DNA from 2 places in the Rathayibacter caricis DSM 15933 genome. Region 1 is predicted to be linked to the other one. Evidence: predicted binding sites of a transcription regulator. Region 1 holds the regulator's gene; the other holds the start of a gene.

Region 1 (10,534 bases):
GCCGATCCTGGTCGGCGGCTCCGGACTCTACGTGTCCAGTGTCGTGTTCGAGTTCTCCTTCGCCGGCACCGATCCGGACGTCCGCCGCGCTCTCGAGGAGACGGCGGAGCGCGAAGGCCCGGCCGTGCTCTTCGCGCGGTTGCGCGCGATCGACGCGGACGTGGCCAATCGGATCGGCCCGCACAACCTGCGCCGGATCGTCCGTGCACTCGAGATCGCCGAGCTGACCGGCTCGCCGCACAGCGCGCTGATGTCGGACGAACCGCAGTCGTGGCGACCAGCCGCGCTCCTGTTCCTCGAGGCGCCCCGCGAGGTGCTCGTGCCTCGGCTCGACGCCCGCGTCGAGCGGATGTGGGCCGACGGGATGCTCGACGAGATCGACGCGCTGATCCCGCTGGGTATCGAGCGCGGCGTCACCGCGAGCCGCGCCATCGGCTACGCGCAGGCGCTCGCGCAGCGGGCGGGCGAGGCCACGCAGGAGGAGGCGATCGCCTCCACGCAGGCGCTGACGCGGAGGTACGCGCGGCGGCAGAACAGCTGGTTCCGCCGCTACCGCGACGCCCATCGGCTCCCGTCAGGAGCCCCGGACCTGCTCGGGCGCGCGATCCACGCCGCCCAGCTCGGCGGCCGGTCCCCTCGCTAGGCTGTCCGCCATGACCATCGAGCTGCACTTCACCAAGGGCCAGGGCACAGGCAACGACTTCGTGCTCTTCAGCGACCCGGACGGCGAGGTGGAGCTCACTCCCGCGCAGATCGCGATGATCTGCGACCGGCACTTCGGAGTCGGAGCCGACGGCCTCATCCGTGCCGTGCGCTCGAAGGCGATCGCCGAGGGGGCCGCCTCGCTGTCCGAGGAGCCGGAGGCCGAGTGGTTCATGGACTACCGCAACGCCGATGGCTCGATCGCCGAGATGTGCGGCAACGGCATCCGGGTCTACGCCGCGTTCCTCCTCGCCGGCGGCCTGGCCGGGCTCGAGCCCGGTGACACGCTGCCGATCGGCACCCGCGCCGGCGTGCGCGACGTCACCCGCAGCGGAGCGGGGTTCCAGGTGGACCTCGGGCGCTGGCGACTGGCGGGCGGCGAGCCCCTCGTCCGCGCGAAGGAGCTCAAGGTCGCGCGTCCGGGCATCGGCATCGATCTCGGCAACCCGCACGTCGTCGTCGCGCTCAGCAACGACGAGGAGCTCGACTCCGCCGACCTGACCTACATCCCGCAGCTCGATCCCGAGCCCGTCGACGGGGCGAACGTCGAGTTCGTCGTGCCGGGGGAGCCGCTCATCCACGACGGCATCGGCCGCATCCGGATGCGCGTGCACGAGCGCGGCAGCGGCGAGACCCTGAGCTGCGGCACCGGTGCCGCTGCAGCGGCCCTGGCGGTCCGCTACTGGGCGGGGGAGCGCGCTCCCCAGTCCTGGCGCGTCGATGTGCCCGGCGGCACCCTCGGGGTGTCGATGTTCGCCACGGAGGAGGGTGAGCACGTGGGTCTCTCGGGGCCGGCCGATCTCGTCTACACCGGCACGATCCGGATCGACTGAGCCGGCCTCGTCAGATCCGCGTCGTCCGCAGCACGCGGAAGCCCTTGGAGACGGCGGCGCGCTCCACCTCCAGGCGATCGGCGAACGTCTCGGTCAGCCAGGTCTGGAGCGAGTCGGAGCCGAGGTTGCGCTGCACGACGAGCCAGGCGTCCGCTCCGGTCTCGAGGCGGGGGAGCCAGCGCTCGAGCAGAGCGTGGAGCTCGACCTTGCCGATCCGGATCGGCGGGTTGGACCAGACCGTGCTGAATCGCACGTCGTCGGGAACATCCTCGGGCAGCACGGCGTTGACATTGGTGACGCCGAGTTCCTCGCAGTTGCGACGGACCAGCTCGAGCGCCCGCTGGTTGACGTCGACCGCCCACACCCGGGCGTCCGGTGCGTCGAGGGCGAGCGCGAGGGCGATCGGGCCCCAGCCGCAGCCGAGGTCCAGCAGGTCCCCGCCGGCGGGAGGCTCGGGGACGGTGTCCAGCAGGACGCGCGTTCCCAGATCCACGTGGCCGGGGCTGAACACGCCTCCGGCGGTGGTGAGCTCGAGGTCGCGGCCCGCGAGACGGGCCGTGATCCTGCGGGGCCGGATGTCGCCGTCGGGAGTGTTCGTGAAGTAGTGCTCGGCGGCCATGGGAAGTGAACTTATCAACAGCTGAGGAGTTAGTGTTATCCGGATGACGGAAGACCTGAACGAGACCGACACGACCGAGGCCGTGGACGTCGTCTCGAGGGTCCTGGCGAACGCGCAGTCGCGGTCGGCGGGATACTCGCGCTTCGTCGCGGGCGGCGCACAGGCGCTGCAGACCTCGGGCCACGAGGGCGAGGACTCGGACGGCGAGCAGTTCGACCGTGCCGACCGCCAGGCCCTGCGACGCGTCGCCGGTCTGTCCACCGAGCTCGAGGACGTCACGGAGGTCGAGTACCGGCAGCTCCGCCTCGAGAACGTCGTGCTGATCGGCGTGTACTCGCAGGGCTCGCTCGAGGACGCGGAGAACTCGCTGCACGAGCTCGCCGCCCTCGCCGAGACCGCGGGCGCGACCGTCCTCGACGGGCTGCTGCAGAGGCGTCCGCACCCCGACCCGAGCACCTACCTCGGCAAGGGCAAGGCCCAGGAGCTCGCGGGAGTCGTCGCAGCCCTCGGAGCCGACACGGTCGTCGCCGACACCGAGCTCGCACCGAGCCAGCGTCGCGCACTCGAGGACGTCGTGAAGGTGAAGGTGATCGACCGCACCGCGGTGATCCTCGACATCTTCAGCCAGCACGCCAAGAGCCGCGAGGGCAAGGCGCAGGTCGAGCTCGCTCAGCTCGAGTACCTCCTCCCGCGACTGCGCGGATGGGGTGAGTCGATGTCGCGCCAGGCCGGTGGCCAGGTGGGCGCGGGAGCCGGTATGGGCTCGCGTGGACCGGGTGAGACGAAGATCGAGCTCGACCGTCGCCGCATCCACACGCGCATGGCGCGACTGCGCAAGCAGATCACCGCGATGAAGCCCGCCCGCGAGGCGAAGCGCGCGAACCGCAAGCGGAACGCCGTGCCCTCCGTCGCCATCGCCGGCTACACCAACGCGGGCAAGTCGAGCCTCCTGAACCGCATGACGCACGCCGGGGTCCTCGTCGAGAACTCGTTGTTCGCGACGCTGGACGCGACCGTCCGCAAGGCCCAGACGGCGGACGGCCGGCTGTACACGTTCGCCGACACGGTCGGCTTCGTGCGCGCACTGCCGCACCAGCTGGTCGAGGCGTTCCGCTCGACGCTGGAGGAGGTCGCCGACTCGGACATCATCGTCCACGTCGTCGACGGCTCGCACCCCGATCCCGCCGGGCAGATCGCGACCGTGCGCGACGTGATCGGCGAGGTCGGAGCGCGCGGGATCCCCGAGATCATCGCCTTCAACAAGTCCGACCTGGTCGACGAGGGCACGCGCCTCGTCCTCCGCGGGCTCGCTCCGGGTGCCGTCTTCGTCTCCGCGCGGACCGGCGAGGGCATCGACGAGCTGCAGGCCAGGATCGCCGAGATCCTGCCCGAGCCCGACGTCGAGATCGACCTGCTCGTCCCCTACGACCGCGGCGACGTGGTGTCGCACCTGCACCGCAGCGGCCGCATCCTGGCGACCGAGTACGTCGACGGAGGGACGCGCGTCCAGGCGCTCGTCCACCAGGACCTGGCGGGCTCGCTCGCCGAGTTCGCCGCCCCCGCGGCGGCCGTCGAGGCCTGACCGCACGACGCGAGCGCCCGCTTCCCCCGCTGGGGGGAGGTGGGCGCTCCGTCGTCTCCGGAGCGCCGAGCGCCTCCTCCGACGTCGTACTCCCTCACGCTCGTCCCGCTCCTCGACGGCGTGGCACCGCCCTTCCTCCGGTGGCCCCCGGAGGGCCGAGGGTCCACGCGTCCGTTCCGGCGCCAGCTCCGGATCGACCCGGGCTGCGGCCTGACCACCCACGGCTACGACGAGACCGCGGCGTTGCTGCGCACAGGGTCGACGCGGCCGTCGAGGCGTGGTGAGACCCCGTGGAGGCTGTGGTCGAGAAGTGGAACTCGGAAGGGGCGGACGGCACTCGGCCGTCCGCCCCTTCCGTATGTCCTGACCGGCCTGCGCGAGCACGGTCACGGCGGCTCGGACCGAGCGCAGCACGGCCGCAGTGGCTCGGACCGAGCGGAGCACGGCCGCAGCGGCTCAGACCGAGCGGAGCACGGCCGCAGCGGCTCAGACCGAGCGGAGCACGGCCACGATCTTGCCGAGGACCTCGGCCTCGTCGCCCAGGATGGGCTCGAAGTTGGAGTTGCGGGGGAGCAGCCAGGTGTGGCCGTCGCGCTGCCGGAGGACCTTCACCGTGGCCTCCCCGTCGAGCATGGCCGCGACGATCTCGCCGTTCTCGGCGGTGCGCTGCGAGCGGACGACGACCCAGTCCCCGTCGCAGATCGCCGCGTCGATCATCGACTCGCCGACGACCTTGAGCATGAAGAGCTCGCCCTTGCCGACGAGCTGGCGGGGGAGGGGGAACACCTCGTCGATCTGCTGGTCGGCGGTGATGGGGACGCCGGCCGCGATGCGGCCGACGAGCGGCACCATGGCGGCGTCCCCGACCGTGACGCTCGACTCGAACGACCCGTCGTCCTCGGTGGAGCTCGGGACGTCGATGAGGATCTCGAGCGCGCGGGGGCGGTTCGGGTCGCGCCGGAGGTAGCCGCTGAGCTCGAGCTGGTTGAGCTGGTGCGTGACGCTCGAGAGCGAGGCGAGTCCGACGGCGTCGCCGATCTCGCGCATGCTCGGCGGGTAGCCCCGGCTCGAGACGGAGCGCTGGATCACGTCGAGGATCGCGAGCTGCTTCGCGCTCAGGTTCTTCCGGCGCCGTCCGGTGCCCTGCTTCGCCTTGGCGGTCTGCGCGTCGCTCACGTCGTCCTCTCTCGGCGCGCACCCCGCGTGCGCGCCCGCCCGGCTCCTCGTCGATCACCGATGTCGGTGGTCGCTGCTGTACTACCAGCGGGCTCTCGAAACTGTATCCGCCGAGGGTTCCCGTTCGGAACATTCGTTCGAGTGTGTCGTACGATCCGTCGACGGATACGACGCGGCAGGCTCTTGCCTCTCGTTTTATTCGAAGATATATTCGGAACAGAGATTCGGGGCGGCCTCCCGGCCGAGGTCCGCCCCGAGTCCCTGCTGAAAGGAGCGATCCCCATGATCGACCAGCACATCGACCAGCACCGCGTCACCTCCGGCCCGGAGGCGCAGGTCTCCGTCATCGCGGCTCCTGCCGTCGCGTCGCCTGCCGTCGCTCGTGTGCGCCTGCGGATCACCCGCCGCGGTCGCGGCGTCCTGGCGGTGCTCGGCGCTCTCCCGATCGTCGCGGGAGCGTTCGTGTTCGGCATCAACGGCGGGGGTGCGGTCGCCTCCGGCGAGTCGTCCGACGTGCAGTTCCAGTACGTGACGGTGCGTGCGGGGGAATCTCTCTGGTCGCTCGCCGAGGACATCGCTCCCGGCTACGACCCCCGCGACGTCGTCTCGGACCTCCTCTCGCTCAACCAGCTGGCGAGCGCCGGCCTCGAGCCCGGGCAGCGGCTCGCCGTTCCGTCCGGGTACGAGCTGGCCCGCTGATCCGGCGGCTGCCGCCTCGGCGGGAGCGGGCGCGCAGTATCCGGATCGGTTCCCCTGTCGCCGCTACCATTCCCTGGTGACGACTCTCGACGACCTCCCCCTCCGCGACGACCTCCGCGGGAAGCTGCCGTACGGCGCTCCGCAGAAGATCGTCCCCGTGGCACTCAACGTAAACGAGAACACCCACCCGGTCCCCGACGGGGTCATCGCCGACATCGTCGAGCGGGTGTCCATCGCCCTGCGGACGGTCAACCGCTACCCCGATCGCGAGTTCCGGGAGCTGCGCGACTCGCTGGCCGCCTACCTCGGACACGGTCTCACCGCGGACGGCGTTTGGGCGGCGAACGGCTCCAACGAGGTCCTGCAGCACATCCTCCAGGCCTTCGGCGGCCCGGGGCGATCCGTGCTCGGATTCGCGCCCACCTACTCGATGTACTCGATCCTCGCCTCCGGCAGCGGCACCGAGTGGATCGGCGCTCCGCGACAGGACGACTTCGAGGTCGGCGCCGAGTACGCGGCCGAGCAGGTCCGGCGTGCGCAGCCCGACCTGGTCTTCCTCTGCGCACCCAACAATCCCACCGGCACGCCCCTCTCCCTCGAGACGGTCGAGGCGGTCTACGACGCCACGGACGGCATCGTCGTGGTCGACGAGGCGTACGCCGAATTCGGGGGCCCCGGCGCGTCCACCGCGCTGAGCCTGCTCGCAGGACGCCCCCGGCTGCTCGTCTCCCGCACGATGAGCAAGGCGTTCGCCTTCGCGGGCGTGCGTCTGGGGTACCTCGCCGCCGACCCCGCCGTCGTCGACGCGCTGCGCCTCGTCCGCCTGCCCTACCACCTCTCCGCGCTCACCCAGGCGGCCGCGACCGCCGCTCTGGCGCACTCCGACGAGATGCTGGCGATGGTCGGCGACATCATCGAGCAGCGCGACCGCATGGTCGTCGGCCTCCGCGAGCTCGGGTACACCCCGCACGCGAGCGGCAGCAACTTCGTGCTTTTCGGGGGAGTCTCCGATCCGGGCGCGACCTTCGAGGCGCTCCTCGCCCGGGGTGTGCTGATCCGCGACGTCGGCATCCCGAACCACCTGCGCGTGAGCGCTGGCACCGCGGAGGAGACGACGGCGTTCCTCGACGCCCTCGCGTCCCTGCCCTCCCTCGACGCCGACCCCGCCGCAGCGCTCGCGCACGAGTAGCGCCCGGCCCGAGGGCGGCCGCGGAGCGGCGAATAGACTGGTCGCATGACCTCTCCGAGCGCCGCATCCGGGCGCACCGCCTCCCTCAGCCGTGCCACCAGCGAGTCGAGCATCGAGCTCTCGATCGACCTCGACGGCACCGGCACCGCGGACCTCGAGACCGGCGTGCCGTTCTTCGACCACCTGCTCACCGCCTTCGCCAAGCACTCGCTCACCGACCTCCGTGTCCGGGCGACGGGCGACATCGAGATCGACATCCACCACACGGCCGAGGACATCGGCATCGCGCTCGGCACCGCCATCCGGCAGGCCCTCGGCGACAAGTCGGGCATCTCCCGCTTCGGCGACGCGCTGGTGCCGCTCGACGAGGCCCTCGTGCAGGCCGTCGTCGACATCTCCGGACGCCCCTACCTGGTGCACAGCGGTGAGCCGGAGGGCTTCGCCCTGCACCTGATCGGCGGGCACTTCACCGGCTCGATGGTGCGCCACGTCTTCGAGGCGATCGCCTTCAACGCGGGTCTCACCGTGCACGTCACCGTGCTCGGCGGACGCGATCCCCACCACATCGCGGAAGCCGAGTTCAAGGCGTTCGCCCGCGCGTTCCGTCAGGCCAAGGCGCTCGACCCGCTCGTCGTCGGCGTGCCCTCGACCAAGGGCGCCCTGTGAGCGCCCGTCCCTCGGTCGTCGTCTACGACTACGGATCCGGCAACGTCCACTCCGCCGTCAAGGCGCTCGAGCTCGCCGGCGCCGACGTCGAGCTGACGTCGGACCGCACGAAGGCGCTCGAGGCCGACGGACTGCTCGTCCCCGGCGTCGGGGCGTTCAGTGCGGTCATGGACGCCCTGACGACGGCGCGCGGTGGCGAGATCATCGACAAGCGACTGTCCGGCGGGCGCCCGGTGCTCGGCATCTGCGTCGGGATGCAGGTGCTGTTCGAGCGCGGCGTCGAGCGCGGCGTCGAGAGCGAGGGCCTGGGCGAGTGGCCCGGCACTGTCGACCTCCTGCCCGCCGAGGTCGTTCCGCACATGGGCTGGAACACCGTCAGTGCTCCCGAGGGCTCGGTGCTCTTCGACGGCATCGCCGACGAGCGCTTCTACTTCGTCCACTCCTACGGCGCTCGGGAGTGGTCGCTCGACGTCATGCCGCCCTTCCCCGCTCCCGCGGTCACCTGGGCCGACCACGGCGGCTCCTTCATCGCCGCGGTCGAGAACGGGCCGCTCTCGGCCACCCAGTTCCACCCCGAGAAGTCCGGCGCGGCGGGCCTGCGCCTGCTCTCGAATTGGCTGGGCGGGCTCCGCACGAACTAGGATCGGCCGGTGGTCGGCGCCGCTCCCCGTGAGCGCCGCCTCCGCACCAGGGCTCCCGAGACTGAGGATGACGATGAGCGAGTTCACCAAGGCCCCGGGCCTTGTCCTTCTCCCCGCGATCGATGTGGCGGGCGGCAAGGCCGTCCGACTGACGCAGGGCGAGGCGGGCACCGAGACCAACTACGGGGACCCCATCGACGCCGCAGGCGACTGGGCCGATCAGGGCGCGGAGTGGATCCACCTCGTCGACCTCGACGCCGCCTTCGGCCGGGGCGACAACCACGGCATCATGAAGAAGGTGATCCGGCAGGTCAAGGGCGTCAACGTCGAGCTCTCCGGCGGGATCCGCGACGACCGCAGCCTCGAGTCCGCGCTCAGCGCCGGTGCGAAGCGCATCAACCTCGGCACCGCCGCCCTCGAGAACCCCGAGTGGGCCGCGAGCGTGATCGCTCAGTACGGCGACCAGATCGCCGTCGGTCTCGATGTGCGCGGCACCACCCTCGCGGCCCGCGGCTGGACCAAGGAGGGCGGCGACCTCTGGCAGGTCCTCGACCGCCTCGAGGAGGCAGGCTGCACCCGCTACGTCGTCACCGACGTGACCAAGGACGGCACCCTCAAGGGACCGAACCTCGAGCTGCTCGAGCAGGTCATGGCCCGCACCCGCCGCCCGGTGATCGCCTCCGGCGGGATCTCGAACCTCGACGACATCGCCGCACTGCGCGACCTCGTCCCGCAGGGCCTCGAGGGCGCGATCGTGGGGAAGGCGCTCTACGCCGGCGCCTTCACGCTCGCGGAGGCGCTGGATGTCGCGTCCGAGTGACGGACGCGCTCTCCCCTCGCATCTGACCGACTCCGCCGGCACCCCCTGGGCGGGCCGCCGTTTCGAGGCGGGCGCGGGGAGCGAGGACGACGGCCGCGCGCCGGAGCCGCTCGTGCGCGCTCTCGCCGCCTTCGCGGACGGATCGCGCGGCCCGGACGCCGTCGTCGACGCGCTGCGTGGATCCCGCCTGCTGATCCCGCTCGTGGCGCACCTCGGCGAGGAGGGTGACGAGGTCGCCGGGCTCCGGACCGACAAGACGCAGGAGCTGTCGATCGTCACGGTGGCCGGCCCGGACGGGCGCGACGTCCTGCCGGTGTTCAGCAGCGTCGACACGATGCGGCGCTGGGATCCGGCGGCGCGCCCCGTGCCCGTCGACGGGCGCCGTGCCGCGCTCGCCGCCGTCGCCGAGTCGACCGAGCTGATGGTGCTCGACCCGGCGTCCGAGCACGAGTTCGCGGTGCGCCGGCCCGCGCTGTGGGCGATCGCCGAGGGCACGCCGTGGCGCAGTGCCGCGGAGGACTCCGAGGTGCTCAGGGCGCTGCGGGCGTCCGCGGAGCAGGAGCCGGTGGTCGTCTCGGTCGACGTCCGAGCCGGAGATCCGCGTCAGCGGCTGCACGGTCCCGAGGTCGTCGTGGTGCTGGCACTCGCTCCCGGACTCGACCGCGAGGCGCTCGGCGCGCTCGTCTCCCGCCTGGGGGAGCGGTGGGCCGCCGACGAGATCGTCGCCTCGCGGGTCGACTCGCTCTCGGTCCAGCTGGCTCCCGCCCGCTGACTCAGGTGACCGGGCCCGTCCACTTCTCGCCCGGGCCCTTGCCGATGGGGTCGGCGATCGGCGAGGCCTCGCGGAACGCGAGCTGGAGGGTGCGCAGTCCGTCGCGCAGGCTGCGTGCGTGCATGTCGCTGATGTCCGGAGCGCCGGCGGTCACGAGGCCGGCGAGCGCGTTGATGAGCTTCCGCGCCTCGTCGAGGTCGACCTGGGCGCCCGGCTCGTCGGCGAGGCCGCACTTCACCGCGGCGGCGCTCATGAGGTGGACCGCCGCCGTCGTGATGATCTCCACGGCGGGCACCTCCGCGATGTCGCGGGCGGCCTCCACGTCGGAGGAGGCGTCGGCGTCGCCGAAGCGCCGCACGTAGTCGTCGTCGTACTGGGCCATGGGTCCTTCGTTCGGTGGATCGGGCCCGCGGAGGGGCCTCGCGCTGCGGCGGCGAGAGGCGACCGCATCCGCTCTGTCGCTCGGGCCGGGATTCTGCTAAGGTGATGCGGGCTCCGAGGCATGTCCTCGGTTCGAAAGTGGAGATTCTCCCACCCGCGCTTGACCGCTTCATTAGGTTACCGGGTCTGAAGCACTCCGCCCTCGGTGACGAGGGCAGGGCTGCGGCACCCGAGCGAAACCTCGGAGGCCGGGTCGCAGGGTGCGAGCACGTGCACGAGCACGTCAGGAATCTCCTCTCTCGGGATGCGCCGGATCAGAATCCGGCAGCAGAGCAGCTACTCACCGAGATCAGAGGAGAAACGCAATCAGCGATCCCCGTACCAACGACCGAATCCGCGTCCCCGAGGTCCGCCTCGTGGGTCCCGCCGGAGAACAGGTCGGCGTCGTGAAAAT
Region 2 (10,534 bases), on a different contig from region 1:
TGTCCGGTCCGGTCGGTGCGAAAGACCCCGAGGATGCCCGGGGAGACGGTCTTGCCGTCGACGGCAAGGGTCATCGTCTTCCCGTCCTGGCGGAGGATCGGGATCTCAGGCGGGTCGACGGGAAGAACGACCTGCCGAGCGGCGAAGATCGAGCCGACGACGCCAGCGACGGCGAGGCCTCCTGCTGCGGCTGCTCCGACGATCATCTTGTTCATTTGTTCCATCCCATACCTGCTGCTAGCAATTCGCCGTCGATCAAGCGCTCTGCCCGATAAACGGCATTATTTTCGGTGTCATTCAGTTTCATCGCACCGACCATAACGGCATCAGTGACTCGAACTTGAAGCGTCATCAAGCGGACAAGCTTCTTCTCGCTGTCGGTGCCTTCTCTTACGAAGGACACCGGTGGGGCGGAAATCTCCCGCGCTGTCAACATTCCGACGAGATTTCGCGAGCACAGATCGACCGCGACGTCACGAATTGTGCGCCGAAGCGGGAAGCTGCACAGGCCAGCCGTGAACAACAGCGTTCCACCAAAGAATCCCGGCGTGAATACCAAGTAGAGACTGTCTGTCACCAGTGTCGAGTTGGGTGCTGTACGCGCGACGATCATTCCTGTGATTTCACTGACGGAGGCTGTGATGATGAGCCCTCCGCCGACCGTAAAGGGCCAGGAGGCGAGGCGCGGGTACTTCCGGATCTTGAGGATCAGTCTCACGAAAAGAACGATGAGCCCGAGGAAGTAGATGCCGCTGCACAGGATCATCGGGAGCTGTTCGACCGTCTCGTGTGAGAACTTCGGTGACGTCTCCGGACGGTCGATGGCCGCGAAGGCCGCCACATAAGCGCCGATCCAGACGACGAGGAGCCCAAGCGAACGCCAACGCACACGACCGACGTCAGTGACGGCCTCGACCAGTAGCCACAACGCCGTGCCGGCGGCGACGATCATCACGCAGTAGTAGATGTTCGTCCCGCCCAGCAGCCCGTCAGCCTCCTCGAGGGGCAGCCAGGGCCAAGCGCCGAGTGCAAGTAGGGCGACAGACCCGAATCCCGCGGCGACCCACGGCCGCGTCGGCGGCCGCCGGCGCAAAATTATCGCGACGAACCAGCCAAGGAAGTAAGGGACAACGGCGAGGAAAGTGGCGGTGAAGAAGAAGCTTTCGATCGGGCTCACCTAGCCGAACCTCCGCTCTCCTGTCCGGTACCGCGGGTGCATCACCAGCGACACCATCAGGCGGGCGAACTCCTCCGCCTCGCCCTCGATGACGCGGCGAGCCGGAGTGACTTCTTCCCCGTCGAACACGAACTGCTTCGCGTGACGGACGGCGCTGTCGCCGGTCGTGACGCCCATGGACTCGAAGTTCAAAGTGTCGGGAAGCTGCACTTCGCTCGGAGGATGACCGAGGAGAATGTGCGCCAGCTCGTGGAACACATTAAACATCCGATAATATGCTTTTTTTGTCGCTGCGGATAAGAATCTTATATTTGCTCGGCATCAACACGTTTATTGTGACCGTCAGCGTTAGTGCAAGGTAGTTCTCCCAGGACTCGTCACCGCCCTGATACACCTCGATTTCGGCGCCGAGGACTTCCTCGGCCCGCTCAATAATCGCTTCTTCGGTCGACAGTTCTCCCGGGTACTCTTCGGTGAAGATGTCAGCGAAGGCGCGCTCGGCGGTCTGGCGAATCTCGTTATTCACGAGCCACGGGTCGTTCATGAATTTCCCTTCCAGATCGCAGTAGCTACTTGCGCAAAGCGCGGATGGAAGCGGCGATACCGCGGATGGCGGCCGGCGACAGGCTCCCTCCGAGAGACCGAGCGGCCAGAGTCTCAACGCCCTTCGACGCGAGCGCCCGACGCAGCTCGAGGTCCGCTTCGATCATGGCTGTGTCTTCAGACGTGACTAGCTCGGTCAAAAACGCCTCAGGGACTTCAAAATGAGATGCCAGACGGGTGAGCTCGCTTTGTGTCACGCCGAAGTGCGATGTTGCGCCCAGCATCTCGATGATTCGCGGCACTGGGATCCCTGCGACATCATCGTTCGTACCCGCTGGCAAGAGGACGCTTAGGCGCCTAGCGAACTCGGCGCCGTTCGTGAGGACGACCATCTCATCGATCTCTTCAGCGGGTGCACCAAAATCGTCCGCGATCGTGAAGATGTGGGCGACTCTCACACCCAGGACGCGAGCGATGCGCTCGAGGTCGTTGGTGTCGAACATCGCGTCGCCGCGCATGCGGGCGTAGAAGTAGGTCAACGTCATGTCGGTGCGCGCCGCGAAGTCCACGTTGGAGAGGCCCGCCTTGCCCATCAGAGCCTTGATCGCGGCGTGAACGCGCATCGAGTACTCGGACGCGCCGTTACCAGTTCTCGCAGCCATGCTGTCCACGGTAGCCCTCCGTCCGAGAGGACTGTTACTTTCGACAGCCCCCTTCCGGCTTCGGAGGCGGCGCCGGCGCTACGGAGGGAGAGCACGTGCACGACTCTCTTGCTCCGGTGCTGAACCTCGTCCGCCAACGAGGAGGGTCCGCGCAGCTCGTCGTCCTCCGCGACGACGAGGTCCTGGTCGACCACGCCCAGGGGCACGGACCCGATGGCCTCTTCTGGTCATGGTCCGTCAGCAAGCCGTACCTGAGCATCTTGGTGCACCAGCTGGCCGCGGCCTCGGTCCTCGACCTCGATGCTGCCGTGTCCTACTACTGGCCCGAGTTCGCCCGTCACGGAAAGGGCTCTATCACTCTCCGGCAGGTGCTTCACCACCGGGCCGGCTTCTCGACGTCGCGAGGGCTGCTCGGTGACGCGCTCGCGATGACCGACTGGCGTCGCTCCATCCGCAACATCGAAAACGCCCACCTATCGACGGTGCCTGGCGCTGTGCCCTCCTATCAAGTCTTCACCTACGGCTTCATCCTCGGTGAGGTGATCGAGCGCGCGACCCGGAGGCGGCTGCGGCCGCTGATGGATGAGTGGCTGCTCACCCCGCTCGGCGCGACCAACACGATGCTGGGCGTCACTGAACACGCCTTCTCCCGATGCGTGCCCATCCGTAGCTCGGTACCGCTGGCGACGACGGCATTGAACAGCCGCTCCGTCCGCATGGCCGTGATTCCCAGCGCCGGCGTCTCCACGACCGCCCGAGACGTCGCCCGGCTCTACGAGATGCTGCTCAACGACGGACGCGGCCGCGACGGCGCGCAGGTTGTCCCACCCGAGATCCTCCTGCAGGCAACCGCCGCGAGCTCCACCGAAGCTGACGTCGACGGATTCGCACGCACCCCTATTCTCTGGGCGAATGGCTTCCAGCTCGGCGGACGCACCCCGAACCTGTACCCGCCGCTCGGATCCGTCGCCGGACCGCGAGCCTTCGGTCACAACGGATCCAACGTCTGCGTCGCCTGGGCTGACCCGGACAGTCGACTCATCGTCGCCTACCTCACCAACAGAGTCACCTCGGACGGCGCTCGGCACATGACGGCGGTGTCGAACGCCATCGCCAGCATCGGGCTCACCTTTCGAAATGACTGTTAACAATTCTTGCGTAGTATCGTTTACGTTAGGCGAGGCGCGGATGAAGCTGCGCCGCAACTTCGTTACGACGAAGTCCGTCCAGGCGAAGGGAGATGACCATGCTGGTGACCCTCTTGGCGATGGGCGACTCGAAGATCACCGCAGGAGCGCCGATGCGGCGCGCGGACTTGGCGACACACCGTCGACCTAACGTTTCCGTTAACGGAACCGCAGGATGATTTCGCTCATGGCTAGACCGAGCAAGGGACAGCGAGTCCCCATCATGGCGAAACCCGCAGTGCCTCTTGCCGAGGTCATCAAGGCCAACGCGACAGCCGCTGGGCTGAGCTACGGCGAGTACATCACCGCTCTAGCGGCCGAGTCCCTCGGCATGCCCGAGTACGCACCCCGCCCTCGCCGCGACCTCCGCAACGAGCTGCCCATCCCACAGGAGGAACGCACGACGGCCGCTTAAACGAAGGAGGCCCGCCGAAGCGGGCCTCACCAAGTTTCGTAGCCCGCTCCCCCATTGCTGCCAGGCTCCCGGGGTTCGAGCTAATCAAGTCACCAGCCCTCACGGGAGGTTTCTCTATGTCCTGCATCATACCCATGCCCCTGCGCCGATCAACGCCGACCTTCGATGGTCGGCGTGTCGTGGCAGCAACCGACGCCGTTCGAACCTTCGTCGAGGCGCTAGTTGGCGGCGCCGAAATTCCGAGCCGCCGGTTCGTGGACTCGCCGGTCCGCCTCCCTGAGATGTATGCATTCGCTCAGAAGAATGCTCGTATGAGCGCAATCAAGGGTCGTGCAAAGCGAGCGGACAATGCTCCCACCGTGCTGCTTCAGGCGCGCGTCACCCCAGAGGTGCGTGCGGAGGTGCATGCGGCTGCCGCAGCGAGTGGGGTCTCCGTGGCCTACTACCTCGATACGTTCCTGCACCAGCTAGTCCAGGCGAACGGTGCGCTCCCCCGCGTCGCGGCACCGCGACCTCAAGCAGAGGAGCTGCCGATCTCAGCCGCTTAAACGAAGGAGGCCCGCCGAAGCGGGCCTCACCAAGTTTCGTAGCTCAGGATCCCCCATCCGACCAAAGACCGGGATCTCGAGCTAATCAAGTCACCAGCCCTCGCGGGAGGCTTCTCTATGCCCGAAAGAATACATCACGGGCTGGAAGATTCAATGGCGGATCTTTCGGCGCGCCGCAGCGGTGTGCCGTTGGCGACCGACGGCGACGCGTGGTCGTTGTCACGTCGGCTGAGCCCGCGCGATACCGTCCGGACGATGCGCCGCGACGCCTACGGGCGCCTGGGTGAGAACTCCTACCCGGCGGCGTTCCTGGTCTCCCCCGTCGCTCCGAGCACTCCCTGGGCGATCTATCTCGCGGACGACGCCGGCGTTTTCCGGCTGCTCTGCTTCGACTTCGACGGCAAGGACTCGCACGGCGTCGACTCCGACCTCATGGAGCAGGCCGCGGACGACTGCGATGCGCTCTCCGCAGTTCTGCACGATCACCAGGTCCCGCACGTCGTCTGCCAGTCCTCGGGCACGGGGGGCCGCCATCTGTGGGTCGCGGTCCGCGGCGGCGCGTCTGCAGCTGATGTTGCACGGCTGGCGGTCGCTGCTCGAGCCAACTTCCGCACCTTGGATCACGGCATGCTGCGTAACCCGCGAACGGGAGCCGCGCGCCCGCCCCTGTCCCCGCACCGCGACGGCAGCGCGTCGACGCTGCTCCGCGGGCAAGCAGAGGATCTGCTGGACGCGGTGGTAGACGCTGAGTCGCTGCACGCGGTGACACAAGCTCTCGAAGCGAGGCACCCCGCCGTTCGATCGCTTTCGCTCGCCCCTGCCCCTGCCCCTGCCGATGCTGATGCGCAGCACCGCACCCACCGTGGCCTGAGCGCCGCGGGGACCGCCCACATGGCGACCGTCGGCGGTGGCGCGAACCCGTCGTGGACGGCGTTCATGTGCCTGCTCTCTGCCGCGCACGCGGGTTGGACGCTGACCGACGTGGAGCACGCCGCCCGCACGGCGCCGGGCATGGAGCACTACCGGACCAAGAACACCGGCCGCGGCGGCCGCCGAGCTCGCTCACGTGAGGAAGCGGCCGATCGGCTCGGCCGGCAGTGGGAGAAGGCGTTGCAGTTCGCGGCCCTGCACGCTGTCCTCCCCGGGCAGCGCGAACCCCGCGACCTGACCGAGCTCGAGGGTATCGTGGCGGCCGTCGGCGACCTCCTCGACCGGTTCCGGGTGAATCCCGGCCGGTGGGGCCGCACCGAGCGCGCCACCTCGGAGCGGACGATCCTCACCGCCCTCGCCTACCTCACCCTGCACACCGGCAAGCGCACCGTTGCTGCGTCCGTCCGCGATCTCGCGCTGCTCTCCGGCCTGGGTCGCACCACTGCTGCCAGCGCGCTGCGGACGTTGCGCGAGGACGGCTACGTGCAGCTCATCGCCCGCGCCGATGGCAGCAACGCGAGCGAATGGCGCTTGACCGGCACATTTTCCACAGGGTACGAAACCATCCGGACACAACCACTCAATAACCCCCGCCCCCCCGGACAGCTGTTTTCAGAACGCGCGATCCTCCTCGACCTGATCGAGCACGAACTGACCGACGCACGCCACGACCTCTTCACCCGCGCCGGTCTCGGACACCTCGCCGGGAAGGTCTACGCACTGCTGCGCCGTGAAGCCTCCGTCACCGTCGAGGTCACCGCCCGCCTCCTGGGCGTCGGGTCTCGCACCGCAGCGACGAACCTGTCACGGCTCCGCAGTCATCGCCTCATCGTCAAGCACACCGACGGATGGCGCCGAGCGGCTCGCGATCTCCGGACCGCTGCAGCACGAGCCCTCGGAGTCGACGGTCTGCTGGAGGATCGAGCGCACCGGTACAGCGTCGAGCGCGAGGTCTGGGCCTGGTGGCAAGCCGAACTCGCCCACCGCTCCTCTACACCCAGGGAACGCCCACGACGTCGACACGTCACCAGCCGCCCCCTCTTCGAGAACCCCTCCCCCGGTGAGCGCGTCTGGCCGCTTTACCCCCGCGACGCCGCCGGCCGAGGGGATCACCGCGAAGCACTCCACTGGGGACGCACCGGCATGCTCGCCCCCGGCTCCCTCTGGTGGTCCTCCACCGCCGCCTAACCCGCGACGCCCACCCCTACCCCGACCGTGCTCGACCACTCCCCCACCACCGCGCGGAATCACCGTTCGCAGGATCAGTGTCGGAACCTCCGACTTACACTCGGACTGTATCGAACATACGTTCGAGCATGTGAGGAGGCATCCCGATGAGCGTGACGATCGTTGAGAACATCGCGATCCCGGCACAGGGCGTCGTGACACTCGCGTTCCTCGTCGCCGGTGACGCGGTCGCTGCTGGCTTCCCCTCCCCCGCCCAGGACTACTTCGACGGCTCACTCGACCTCAACAACCACCTCATCCGCGACAAGACGTCCACCTTCATCGTCCGCGTTTCCGGCGAGAGCATGATCGGCGCAGGCATCAGCGACGGCGACGAGCTCGTCGTCGACCGCTCCCTCACACCCAAGCACGGCAACGTCGTCATCGCGATCCTCGACGGCGAACTCACCGTCAAACGCCTCGAGCTCACCGTCAGCGGCGTGATCCTCCGCGCCGAGAACCCCGACTACCCGCCGATCCTCGTCCCGGAGCTCAGCGACCTCCAAGTGTGGGGCGTCGTCACCGTCTGCCTGCACCACCTCCACCGTGCGCTCTGAACAGCGCATCGGCCTGGTCGACGTCAACTCCTTCTACGTCTCCTGCGAGCGGCTCTTCGACCCGAAACTCCACGGCCGACCCGTCGTCGTCCTCTCGAACAACGACGGCTGCGTCGTCGCCCGCTCCGACGAGGCGAAACAGCTCGGCATCGAGAACGGCACACCCTGGTTCAAGATCGAACCCCTCATCCGCGCCCGCCGCCTCCCGGAGATCATCGCCCGCTCCAGCAACTACGAGCTGTACGGCGAGCTGTCCGCCCGCGTGATGGAACTCCTCGGCCGCTACTCCGCCTGGCAAGAGGTGTACTCGATCGACGAATCCTTCCTCGGCGTCAACGGAGACGTCGCCGAGCGGGCGAAGATCGGCCGCGCGATGCGCTCCGCCGTCACCAAGAACATCGGCCTGCCCGTCTGCGTCGGATTCGGGCCGAGCAAGACCCTCGCGAAGTTCGTCAACAAGGGCGGCGCGAAAAGGCACCCGCGTCTCGGCGGAGTCTGCGACACCGACTGGTACACCCCCGAGCAGCTCGACGCACTCATGGCCTCCCAGCACGTCACCGAGCTATGGGGTGTCGCCGGCCGCACCGGCAAGCGACTCGCGGAACTGAGCATTCACACGATCCGCGACCTGCGCGACGCAGACCCCGCCCTCATCCGGAAGAAGTTCTCCGTCGTCCTGCAGCGCTCCGTGTACGAGCTGCGCGGCATCGACTGCATCCCCTCGAGGCCGCCCGCACAGTCCGCGACCAGCTGATCTTCTCCCGCTCCTTCGCCACACCCGTCACGACGATCGCGGACATGGAGCAGGTGCTGTCCGTCTACGCGCAACGCGCCGCACACCGACTCCGCGCGCAGGGCTCCGTCACCAAAACCATGAGCGTCTTCGCGTCAACATCTCCCTTCGTCAACGCGCCCTACGAATCCGCCGGCGGACTCGCCGGCTTCCCCGTCCCGACCGACGACCCCGTAGCGATCGTCAAGGCCGCGATCGGCACGTTAGGACCTCGACTCCGCGAAGGAGCCCGTTACGTGCGAGCCGGCGTGATCCTCACCAACCTCTCCCCCAAAGGCTCCCACGTTTACCTCGACTTCTTCGATCCGGTCTTCGACGTCAAAAACCTCGGTGCGACCATCGACGCGGTGACCAAGCGACATGGACGCGCGTCGATTGGGCTGGGCCGCGCCGGTGTCCGGACAGGGCCGGTGTGGTCGATGAAGCGAGACGCGCTCTCAGCGCGCGCTACAACGCACTGGGATGAGCTTGCAACGGCGCATGCTCGGTGACGCTCGTGTCGTCCCCGCAGTCCGCTCGGGCGACCGACCGCCGAAGCAGCAAAGCGGACGGTCGGAGTACGTACGAATACGTCCTGACGTAATTATCGAGCCGCTCGGGATAAATACGGCATGACAGATATATTTATTGCTGTGTTCTGTCCCTGCATCGCTACCGTTGGTGGACCTGGCTGTCCACTGTGCCACCATGCTGCGGACGTGGCAGATAAATACATCATGACGTAAATAATTAATCGAGGTGTCGGTTCTGGAGGTAGATCCACCAGCGGTCTAGCTTAAATAAATACGTCATGACGGAAAGACGTATGTAACGAGCCCTGAGCAGATGTAGGGTTGCGCTTTGGCGGAGCCAATCCAGACCCGATAACCGGACCGCAAGTTTAGAATAAATACGTCATTATGTAAATATTTGTAGCTGATGAGAACGGACCAACAACCCTGGACGCCCACCGTCCGGCGACTCAAGTACGGCTCAACGTGATGAGTCGCAGATTGCACTGACGCCGGGATCTAGCGTCGCGGTCGACACGGTGGCACACGCCGCTCTGTCGAGAATATTTACGTCAAGACGTAAAGACGTACGTGCAGTAAGATTGAAATATGGACGGACAGAAAGGGAGGCGCCGTGGCCATCATCACAGCAGTCGGAAACCGTAAGGGTGGCGTCGGCAAGACGGCTGAGGTTCTCGGTGTCGCGACAGGGCTCATGCTCATGCGTCGGAAGGTGCTGGTGATCGATCTCGATCCTCAGGCCGACGCGTCGACGGCGCTCGAGGCGGAAGGTGACCTCGATGTGTTCGATGTGCTCTACGGGGGAGTGACCGGCTCGATCGGCGAGGCGATCACGAAGTCCTCGTGGACGGGCATCGACGTGGTGCGCAGCTCGGAAGCGCTGTTCCGCATGGAGACCGAGTCGCTCATGGGCGCCGAGGTGCGGCTGAAGACGGTCATGTGGGAATCTCCCGAGCTCGCGGAGTACGACCACATCCTCATCGACCTTCCGCCCGCGCTCGGGCGGCTGACGGTGAACGGGCTGCTGGCTGCGACTCAGGTGCTCGTGGTCACGGAGCCGACGTCGTTCGCGGTCCGCGGAGTGGGGGAGTTCCTCGACACCGTCCGTCAAGTGACGGCGATGCCTCACCTCAATCCGTCGCTGAAGACCGCGGGCATCGTCGTCAACAAGACGTCGAGCCCGCTGACGAGCGAGCATTCGTTCCAACTTGAGGAGCTGCGCGCGGCGTACGGAGATCTCCTCGTGGAGCCGTACTTGCCGACGTGGACGGCCATGCAGGACTCGGCCAGCGCCCGCGTGCCGCTGACCAAGCTGAGCGGCCGTCGGCCGGCGATCCTCACCGAGCGATTCGTCGCGCACGCTCGTCACCTTGAAGGAGTAGCGAAATGAGCAGCATCCAGCGTAAATCTTCGGTCGCAAAGGCTCCGGTCGCGTCCGTCCTCGAGACCCTGTCGCCCGCCCGCCCCTCGGCGGTGGAGACGCCGGTGCCGGCGTCGGTACCGCCCGTCGAAGCGGAGGAGGTGACCGCCCGCCGCCCTGGACCCGGACGCCCTCGGTCCAAGAGACGGATGGAGCCGTTCTCGTCCAAGGTCGAGATCGCACTGCGTGATCGCCTCGACACGTACCTGCAGCAGAACGGCATGACGGTGGTCGACTTCCTTGACGAAGCCATCCGCGATCGGCTTAATAAATAATTACGTCATGGCGTAATTTTCGCGTTCGCTATTCCTCCGCCGCCAAGGGCTCGAGTCGGTGCTCCTAGGACTATCGGATCAGCGGGCGTCGTCAACCTCGAATCACTCCGCCGACCCGATGACCGATCCGTGGTCCGCCATCCACTCTTGCACGGGATCGCCGGTGGCCTGGTGGGCTGGCCTCTCTGAGCGGAAGACATCGACGAACCACAACAAGCGGGATCTACCTGCCGAGAGGTAGTTATGGCAGCCAAAAATGTCACCTCAACCCAGACGTTTCATACCATC

The links. The regulator LexA, encoded in region 1, represses DNA repair genes until DNA is damaged. The targets are predictions, from matches to a motif close to TCGAACANNTGTTCGA.
Positions count from the first base shown of each region.
Region 2: a site for LexA is predicted at 6,761-6,776, ahead of C1I63_RS19145 (LexA family protein). Genes of this name have one in related genera too.

Region 1 covers NZ_PZPL01000001.1:3,421,194-3,431,727, reverse strand. The annotation lists gene miaA (tRNA (adenosine(37)-N6)-dimethylallyltransferase MiaA) at 1-643, shown strand, start outside; gene dapF (diaminopimelate epimerase) at 654-1,535, shown strand; gene C1I63_RS16015 (class I SAM-dependent methyltransferase) at 1,546-2,154, opposite strand; gene hflX (GTPase HflX) at 2,198-3,736, shown strand; gene lexA (transcriptional repressor LexA) at 4,223-4,912, opposite strand; gene C1I63_RS16000 (LysM peptidoglycan-binding domain-containing protein) at 5,195-5,611, shown strand; gene C1I63_RS15995 (histidinol-phosphate transaminase) at 5,688-6,800, shown strand; gene hisB (imidazoleglycerol-phosphate dehydratase HisB) at 6,846-7,466, shown strand; gene hisH (imidazole glycerol phosphate synthase subunit HisH) at 7,463-8,107, shown strand; gene priA (bifunctional 1-(5-phosphoribosyl)-5-((5-phosphoribosylamino)methylideneamino)imidazole-4-carboxamide isomerase/phosphoribosylanthranilate isomerase PriA) at 8,181-8,927, shown strand; gene C1I63_RS15975 (SseB family protein) at 8,911-9,699, shown strand; gene C1I63_RS15970 (DUF1844 domain-containing protein) at 9,701-10,081, opposite strand; gene infC (translation initiation factor IF-3) at 10,446-10,534, shown strand, end outside.
Region 2 covers NZ_PZPL01000002.1:213,239-223,772, reverse strand. The annotation lists gene C1I63_RS19185 (alpha/beta hydrolase family protein) at 1-215, opposite strand, end outside; gene C1I63_RS19180 (hypothetical protein) at 212-1,177, opposite strand; gene C1I63_RS19895 (hypothetical protein) at 1,178-1,354, opposite strand; gene C1I63_RS19170 (hypothetical protein) at 1,437-1,721, opposite strand; gene C1I63_RS19165 (helix-turn-helix domain-containing protein) at 1,747-2,382, opposite strand; gene C1I63_RS19160 (serine hydrolase domain-containing protein) at 2,499-3,530, shown strand; gene C1I63_RS19155 (hypothetical protein) at 3,793-3,984, shown strand; gene C1I63_RS19150 (hypothetical protein) at 4,788-6,650, shown strand; gene C1I63_RS19145 (LexA family protein) at 6,797-7,246, shown strand; gene C1I63_RS20405 (Y-family DNA polymerase) at 7,236-8,000, shown strand; gene C1I63_RS20400 (DUF4113 domain-containing protein) at 8,045-8,530, shown strand; gene C1I63_RS19135 (ParA family protein) at 9,165-9,941, shown strand; gene C1I63_RS19130 (hypothetical protein) at 9,938-10,246, shown strand.